DNA from 2 places in the Kitasatospora sp. NPDC051170 genome. Region 2 is predicted to be linked to the other one. Evidence: riboswitches for the same ligand, from Rfam matches in the RefSeq annotation. Region 2 holds a riboswitch; the other holds the start of a gene.
The links. A riboswitch is a leader RNA that binds a small molecule or an ion and turns the genes downstream of it on or off. The one in region 2 is predicted to bind S-adenosylmethionine.
Positions count from the first base shown of each region.

Region 1: it holds a riboswitch for S-adenosylmethionine, as region 2 does, so the genes downstream of both, thrC (threonine synthase) here and ACIBCA_RS23760 (aminotransferase class V-fold PLP-dependent enzyme) in region 2, are expected to answer to the same signal.

Region 1 covers NZ_JBITFA010000013.1:193,003-197,405, forward strand. Annotated here, with positions in the region: gene ACIBCA_RS26315 (ubiquitin-like small modifier protein 1) at 133-411, opposite strand; gene thrC (threonine synthase) at 431-1,738, opposite strand; SAM riboswitch class I at 1,755-1,890, opposite strand; gene ACIBCA_RS26325 (glucosyl-3-phosphoglycerate synthase) at 2,050-3,054, shown strand; gene ACIBCA_RS26330 (trehalose-6-phosphate synthase) at 3,093-4,403, shown strand, end outside.
Region 2 covers NZ_JBITFA010000011.1:251,179-255,581, forward strand. Annotated here, with positions in the region: gene ACIBCA_RS23750 (rhomboid family intramembrane serine protease) at 26-808, shown strand; gene ACIBCA_RS23755 (Lrp/AsnC family transcriptional regulator) at 849-1,130, shown strand; gene ACIBCA_RS23760 (aminotransferase class V-fold PLP-dependent enzyme) at 1,146-2,507, opposite strand; SAM riboswitch class IV at 2,560-2,677, opposite strand; gene trpD (anthranilate phosphoribosyltransferase) at 2,785-3,861, opposite strand; gene ACIBCA_RS23770 (hypothetical protein) at 4,006-4,403, opposite strand, start outside.

The DNA.
Region 1 (4,403 bases), on a different contig from region 2:
ACTCTACTCCCACTCGACCAGGAAATATTCCCGCCGAAATGCAAGGGCCGTCCACACATGCGGAGAATCGAATTCCGCACGCGTGAACGGCCGTTTCAAGCCCTTGCCGAGCCCTTGCCGGACCCTTGCGGGTCAGCAGCCTCCGGCGACCGCCGGAATGATCGAGACGCTCGCGCCGTCCTTGATCCCGGTCGCCAGTCCCTCGGCGAAACGCACGTCGTCGTCGTTCACGTACACGTTCACGAAACGGCGCAGCTTGCCGGTGTCGTCCAGGATGCGGGCCGCGATGCCCGGGTGGTTCTTCTCCAGGTCGGCGACGACCTCGCCCAGGGTGGCGCCCTCGGCGCTCACCTCGGCGGCGCCGCCGGTGTAGGTGCGCAGGATGGTGGGGATGCGGACGTTCGCGCTCATGGCTCTCCTATCGGGTGGTTCAGGCGGACGCGAGGCCGGCGTCGCGGAAGGACGCCAGGGTGGGGCGGATGACGGCGGTCATCCCGGCGTCGGAGACGGCGTCCAGCGTCTTGAGGCCGTCGCCGGTGTTGATCGCGACGGTCTCCTTGGCCGGGTCCAGCTGCCCGGTCTCGACCAACTTCTTGAGCACGCCGACGGTCACGCCGCCCGCGGTCTCGGCGAAGATCCCCTCCGTACGGGCCAGCAGCCGGATCGCCTCCACGACCTCCGCGTCCGTCACGTCCTCGACGGCGCCGCCGGTGCGGCGGGCGATGTCCAGCACGTACGGGCCGTCCGCCGGGTTGCCGATGGCCAGCGACTTGGCGATGGTGTCCGGCTTGACCGGCCGGATCACGTCACGGCCGTCCTTGAACGCCGTGGACACCGGGGAGCAGCCCTCGGCCTGCGCACCGAAGATCCGGTACGGCCGGTCCTCCACGAGGCCGAGCTTGATCAGCTCCTGCAGCCCCTTGTCGATCTTCGTCAGCTGCGAGCCCGAGGCGACCGGGATGACGATCTGCTCCGGCAGCCGCCAGCCGAGCTGCTCGCAGATCTCGTACGCCAGCGTCTTGGACCCCTCGCCGTAGTACGGCCGCAGGTTGACGTTCACGAAGCCCCAGCCCTCGCCGGCCGGGTCCCCGATGAGCTCCGAGCAGAAGCGGTTCACGTCGTCGTAGTTGCCCTCGATGCCGACGAGCTCGCCGCCGTACACCCCGGCCATCACGACCTTGCCCTGCTCCAGGTCGTGCGGGATGAACACGCAGGACCGGAAGCCCGCCCGGGCCGCCGCCGCGCCCACCGCACCGGCCAGGTTGCCGGTCGAGGAGCAGGACAGCGTGGTGTACCCGAAGGCCCGCGCCGCCTCGATCGCGCAGGCGACCACGCGGTCCTTGAACGAGTGCGTCGGGTTGCCGGAGTCGTCCTTGACGTGCAGCTGCGCGGTGAACCCGAGCTCGCGGCCCAGGTTGTCCGCCTTCACCAGCGGGGTCCACCCCGGGTTCAGGTTCGGCTTGGAGGCGACGTCGGCCGGCACCGGCAGCAGCGGCGCGTAGCGCCAGATGGACGCGGGCCCGGCCTCGATCCGCTTGCGCAGCTCCTCGGCGCCCTCGCTGCCGAACTCGTACGCGATCTCCAGCGGCCCGAAGCACTCCAGGCAGGCGAAGCTGGGGCCGAGCGGGAAGCGGGTTCCGCACTCCCGACAGGACAGGGCGGCGGCGGGGCCGAGGTCCACGGTCGGGGGTACCTCCGGCCGGAGGCTGGGGGTAGGTGCGGCAACGTCGATGGCCATGATGGCGGAGCCTCTCTCCTCATCTTCCCCGCGGCGCGGTCGCGCCACAGGCCGGAATTGGCACCTGTCCCGCCGGGGCCTGTCGAAGACAGCCGAGCGAGAAGGTTGCCGGGACGTCAACGGGCCGTTCCCTCAGTCCCTCTGGATGAGCTTGTGAAATTGTGGTGGTGCTCGGGCGGTTACCCCAGTGTGCCAAGGTCCGACCGCCGTACGAAGACTGTATCCGAAGGCGTCAAACCCGAATCGGGCTGTCCGCCACGCGAGATGACACGTCTCGACCAAGCCCGCCCGACCCCGTCGAGGAGAACCCCGTGCCCGCCGAACCGACCCCCGAGCTCCTCCCGCAGGCGGCGTCCTGGCTACGCCGGCGCTCCTGGGCCGCGGCGGACCGGCCGGCCCAGGACCTCCTGCGCGCCAAGGAGCGCACGGGCCACACCGTCAGCGTCGTCCTGCCCGCCCTCGACGAGGAGGCGACCGTCGGGGACATCGTCCGCACCATCCGCCGCGAACTGATGGAACGCCTCCCCCTCGTCGACGAACTCGTCGTCGTCGACTCCGGCTCCACCGACGCCACCGCCGCCGCGGCCGCCGAGGCCGGCGCCCGCGTCGAACACCGCGACGCCATCCTCCCGCGCCTGCCCGCCGTCCCCGGCAAGGGCGAGGTCCTCTGGCGCTCCCTGCTCGTCACCCACGGCGACCTCGTCTGCTTCATCGACGCCGACCTGCGCGAGTTCGACCCCGCCTTCGTCTCCGGCATCCTCGGCCCGCTGCTCACCGAGCCCGACATCCAGCTGGTCAAGGCCATGTACGACCGCCCCCTGGAGACGGAGTCGGGCGCGATCGTCCCCGCCGGCGGCGGCCGCGTCACCGAACTCGTCGCCCGCCCGCTCCTCAACCTCCACTGGCCAGAACTCGCCGGTTTCGTCCAGCCCCTGGGCGGCGAGTACGCGGCCCGCCGCTCCCTCCTCGAACGCCTGCCCTTCCCCACCGGCTACGGCGTCGAGCTCGGCCTCCTCGTCGACGCCCTCGAAACCGTCGGCCTCGACGCCCTCGCCCAGGTCGACGTCGGCGTCCGCCACCACCGCCACCAGGACGGCCAGGCCCTCGGCCGGATGGCCGCCACCATCTACCGCACCGCCCTCGAACGCCTCGACCGCACCCACCGCCTCAAGGCCGGCGCCGACCTCGTCCGCCCCCTCCTCACCCAGTTCACCCGCTCGCCCGAAACACGGGAGTTCACCGCCCACACCCTCCCCGTCACCGCCCTCGAACGCCCCCCGATGCACACCGTCCCGGAATACGCGACCCGCCACTGAGGGGTTTGCCACCCCCACCCCCCGGCAAGATGCCAACCATGGGCGATCTCACGACCGAACGTTCGAGCGCGACCGGCACCGCCCCCGTCCTGGTGGCCTCCAATCGGGGCCCGGTGTCCTTCGGCACCGCGGACGACGGCACCCTGACCCTCCGCAGAGGCGGCGGCGGCCTGGTCTCCGGCCTCTCCGCCATCGACGACCCCAACGCCGTCTGGGTCTGCGCGGCCCTGAACGACGCCGACCGCCGGGCCGCCCGGGAAGCCCCCCACGGCCGCCTCGACCTCGCCGGCCACGACGTCGGCGGCCAGGCCGTCCGGATGCTCGACCTCGACCCCGAGACCTTCGCCCACGCCTACAACGGCGTCGCCAACTCCACCCTCTGGTTCGTCCACCACCTGCTGTACGCGACCCCCACCGCCCCCGCCTTCGACGCCGGCTTCCGCACCCAGTGGGCCGACTACACCACCTACAACACGGCCTTCGCCGAAGCCCTCGCCGCCGAAGCCGCCCCCGGGGCCGCCGTCCTCGTGCAGGACTACCACCTCTCCCTGACCCCGGCCCTCCTGCGCGCCGCCCGCCCCGACCTGCGCATCGGCCACTTCTCCCACACCCCCTGGGCCCCGCCCGAGTACTACCGGCTGCTCCCCGACGACGTCGCCGCGGCCGTCCTCACCGGCATCCTCGGCGCCGACCGCGCCGGCTTCCTCACCGAACGCTGGGCCCGCGCCTTCGCCGCCTGCTGCGAATCCGTCCTCGGCGCCACCGTCGACCACGAGGCCCTCACCGTCACGCACGACGGCCGCACCACCCGGCTCGGCGTCCACGCCCTCGGCGCCGACGCCGACTTCCTCCGCGAACGCGCCCACCGCCCCGACGTCGACGAACGCCTCGCGGCCCTGCGCGAGGCCGTCGGCGAGCGCCGCACGATCGTCCGCGTCGACCGCACCGAGCTGAGCAAGAACATCGTCCGCGGCCTCCTGGCCTACCGGCACCTGCTCCGCACCCGCCCCGATTGGCAGGACCGGGTGGTCCACCTCGCCTTCGCGTACCCCTCGCGCACCGACCTCGCCGAGTACCGCGACTACACCGCCGCCGTCGAGACCCTGGCCGCCGAGATCAACGCCGAGTTCGCCACCGACACCTGGCAGCCCCTGATCCTCCACGTCAACGACGACTTCCCCCGCAGCCTCGCCGCCTACCGCCTCGCCGACGTCGCCCTCGTGAACCCCATCCGCGACGGCATGAACCTCGTCGCCAAGGAGGTCCCCGTCGTCTCCGACCACGGCTGCGCGCTCGTCCTCTCCCGCGAGGCCGGCGCCCACGCCGAACTCAAGGACGACGCCCTCGTC
Region 2 (4,403 bases):
GAGCCGAAAGACACGCCCCAGTCCCATGGCGCTCACGGCCCCCGACCACACCGGTGCCGCGGCCGGCCGCCCGGCCGTGCCCGTCCCGGCGGTCAGTTACGCCCTGATCGCGCTCAACACCCTGGTGTTCCTGATCGGCCCGGCGGCCGGGCTCAACCCGCTGTACGGCACCGGCCAGGCCCGGGTCTGCGCCGAGCAGCGCTACGAGCAGCGCTGGGGCGCCGTCCCGGCGGAGCTGCTGGCGGGCCGGCCGCTGAGCTCCGCCCAGCTCGCCGAGGCCCCCGACCCCGTGCCCGGCTGCCCGGCCTCGCCGACCCCGGGCAAGCATGCGGCGCTGTCGGTGCTCACCGGGCTCTTCCTCCACGCGGGCTGGCTGCACCTGCTGGGCAACCTGCTCTTCCTGCACGTGTTCGGCCCGACCGTCGAACAGCGCCTCGGCCGCGCCCGGTTCGCCCTCTTCTACCTGGCCGCCGGCAGCCTGGCCACGTACGGCTTCGCGCTCGCCGAGGCGCACTCGCCCGACTCCACCCGCGTCCTGATCGGCGCCTCGGGCGCGATCTCCGCCGTGCTCGGCGCCTACCTGCGCCTGCACCCCCGGGCCCGGGTGACGACGCTCGTGCCGCTGCTGCTGTTCCTGCCGCTGCGGTTCCCGGCCTGGCTGGTGCTCGGCCTCTGGTTCACCCTCCAGTGGTGGTCGGTGCACTCGGCCGGGCCGGGGGTGGCGTACCTGGTCCACGTCATCGGCTTCTCGGCGGGCTTCCTCTACGCCTGCACCGTCGTCGGCCACCCCCCGCGACGCCCCGGCTGACGCCCGATACGCTGGCGGCACCTCACGAAGGAGCCGAACAGTGATCACCGCCATCGTCCTGATCAAGACCAGCGTCGACCGCATCCCGGAGATCGCCGAGGCCATCGCCGCCCTCGAAGGCGTCAGCGAGGTGTACTCCGTGACGGGTGGCTACGACCTGGTGGCGATGGTCCGCGTCCGCCGGCACGACGACCTGGCCGACGTCATCCCCGGCCGGCTCAACAAGGTCCCGGGCGTGGCGCACACCGAGACCCAGATCGCCTTCCGCACCTACTCCCAGCACGACCTGGACGCGGCCTTCGCCCTGGGCCTGGACGAGTAGCGGTAGTAAGAGGTCTCAGCCGCGACGGGTGTCGGCGACGCAACGCCCGCCCTCGTTGCGGTAGTTCCAGGCCGCGCCGTCCGTGACCAGCTCGCGGACGGCGGTCAGGAACCGCTCGACGTGCTCGTCCGGAGTCCCCGCCCCGAAGCTCACCCGGATCGCGTTGAGGCTGCGCTCGCCCGGCAGCGAGGGCTCCGGTGCCCCGCACTCGGAGGGCGCCACGTCCTCGTCCCCGAGGAGGGTGCGCACCAGCGGGTGGGCGCAGAACAGCCCGTCGCGCACCCCGATGCCGTACTCGGCGGACAGCGCGGCCGAGAAGTGCGAGCTGTTCCAGCCCTGGACCACGAAGGACAGCACGCCCACCCGGGCCGAGCCCTCACCGAACAGGTTCAGCACCCGCACCTGCGGGATCTCCGCCAGCCCGTCCGTCAGCCGCTCCACCAGCTGCCGCTCGCGGGCCTCCAGCGCGTCAAAGCCGGCCTCGGTCAGCGCCCGGCAGGCCGAGGCGATGGCGTAGGCGCCGATGACGTTCGGCGAGCCGGCCTCGTGCCGCGCCGGGCCGGTGTGCCACTGGACGGCCACCGAGCCGTCCACCTCCCGGGCCACCGTCCGGGTCGCGCCGCCGCCGGCCAGGTACGGCTCGGCCGCGTCCAGCCAGTCCGCCCGGCCGGCCAGCACGCCGGCGCCGAACGGCGCGTAGATCTTGTGGCCGGAGAAGGCGATCCAGTCCACGTCCAGCTCGCTCACCGACACCCGGTGGTGCGGGGCCAGCTGCGCGGCGTCCAGCACGACCCGGGCGCCGTGCCGGTGCGCGGTCCCGGTCAGCTCGGCGACCGGCCACAGCTCGCCGGTGACGTTGGAGGCGCCGGTGACGCAGAGCAGCTTGGGGCCCTCGGGGGCCTCGGCGAGCGCGGCGTCCAGCGCGGCCACCGCCTCGGCGCGGGAGCGCGGCGCCCGCAGGTAGCTGACGTCCAGTCCGGCGTGCGCCCACGGCAGCAGTGAGGCGTGGTGCTCGGTCTCGAAGGCGAACACCCGGGTGCCGGCGGGCAGGGCCGAGGCCAGCAGGTTGAGGGAGTCGGTGGTGGCGCGGGTGAAGACCACCTGGTCGCCCTCGCGCAGGCCGAGGAACTCGGCGACGGTGCGCCGGCTCTGCTCGAACAGGTCGGTGGACAGCTGCGAGAGGTACCCGGCGCCGCGGTGCACGCTGCCGTAGTACGGCGCGTACGCGGCGACGTCGTCCCACACCCGCTGGAGCGCCGGGGAGCTGGCCGCGTAGTCCAGCGCCGCGTAGCCGACCTTCTCACCGCTGGCGAGCGGGACCTGGACGTCGGCGCCGAGGACGGCGAGGGGGGCGCAGATTTCGGTGGCAATCGACATGAGGATGCACTCCTTCTACGGGTGAGGGACCCCGGGAGTGCTAGTCGTCCGGTGTCCGCGCTTGCCGCACGGACGATGCGCCGTACGACCCGGTCCTCACCCAGGGCACCCCGCCACGGACGGAGGGTTGCCGGACAGCAAGCTGGGGCTTGACGCTGTCACTCATGACCTGGCGAAGACTCTAGGTCGCGTACGTCGAGTGGTCAAACGAAGGTCCACCATCCGGACACACCGGGGGCCCGTGCCGGCGCACCGGCACGGGCCCCCAACTCCCCTCTCAGATCCGGGTGGTGGCCGCCGACCAGCGGCGCAGCTTCTCCTCCGCCGCGCCCGAGTCGATCGCCTCCGCGGCCCGCGCCATGCCCGCCGCCAGCTGTTCGGTGAGCGGCGCCTCGCCCAGGTCGAGCGCCACCAGCGCCGAGGCGGTGTTCAGCAGGACGGCGTCCCGCACCGGCCCGCGCTCCCCGGCGAGCAGCCGGCGCGCGACCTCGGCGTTGAACGACGGGTCCCCGCCGCGCAGTGCCTCGATGCCGACCAGCTCGATGCCCAGGTCCCGGGGGTCGAGGGTCATCTCGGTGACGCCGCCGTCGCGCACGATCCACACCCGCGAGGTGGTGCTGATGGTCAGCTCGTCCAGGCCGTCGTCGCCGCGGAAGACCAGCGCGGTGGAGCCGCGCCGGGCGAGCACCCCGGCGATCAGCCCGGAGAGCCGGGTGTCGAAGCAGCCGATGGCGTGCGCGGTGACCTTCGCCGGGTTGGTCAGCGGGCCGAGGATGTTGAAGGAGGTCGGCACCCCCAGCCCGCTGCGGGCGGGGGCGGCGTGCCGCATCGAGGGGTGGAACCTGGCCGCGAAGGCGAAGGTGAGCCCGACCTCCTCGGCCACCTCGGCCACCCGGCGGGAGGAGAGGTCGAGCCTGACCCCGAGCTTCTCCAGCACGTCCGAGGACCCGCTCGCCGAGGAGGCGGACCGGTTGCCGTGCTTGACCACCTTCGCGCCCGCGGCGGCCGCGACGATCGCGGACATGGTGGAGATGTTGACGGTCTTCGCCCGGTCCCCGCCGGTGCCGACGATGTCCACCGCCGGCCCGGGGATCTCCAGCGGCTCGGCGTGCGCGTACATCGCGTCGACCAGACCGGTGATCTCGTCGACGGTCTCGCCCTTGGCCCGCAGCGCGACCATGAAGCCGGCCACCTGGACCGGGGTGGCCTCGCCGCTCATGATCCGGTCCATCGCCCACGCGGTGGCCGAGCGGTCGAGGTCCTCCCCGTTCAGCAGCGCCGACAGGAGGTCCGGCCAGGTGCGGACCACCTGCGCGGGGTCGCTACCGCCGTTCGCAGGGTTCACGTTCACCATGGCTGACTCCAACTGTCATCGGTTCCCCCTCCGCGGGGGACGTCCGTTCGGTTGAAGTCAGCCTATCGAGCGGCGGGTCGCCCGCGACGGTGTCTTCTCCAGTACTGAGACGGCTCTGGAAACAGGGCTGGCGCCGGGGCGCGCTCAGCGCGCGGCCGGGGTCCTCTTCGCCACCCGGGCCCGCAGCAGCACGGAGGCCGCCTCGGCCAGCGCCACCGGGTCCACCGGGCGGGAGATCGCCGCGTCGGCCCGGCTCCAGGCGGCCAGCCAGGAGTCCTGCGGCCGGCCGATCAGCACCAGCACCGGCGGGCAGCCGTAGATCTCGTCCTTCAGCTGCCGCGCGAGCCCCAGCCCGCCGGCCGGCACGGCCTCGCCGTCCAGCACGCAGAGGTCCACCCCGCCCTTCTCCAGCGCCTTGAGCACCGCGGGGGTGGTCGCGCACTCCAGGTAGGAGATCTCCGGAAGATCCTCGGCGGGCCGGCGGCCGAGTGCCGTCAGCACCTGCTCACGGGTGTTGCGGTCGTCGCTGTAGACCAGGACGG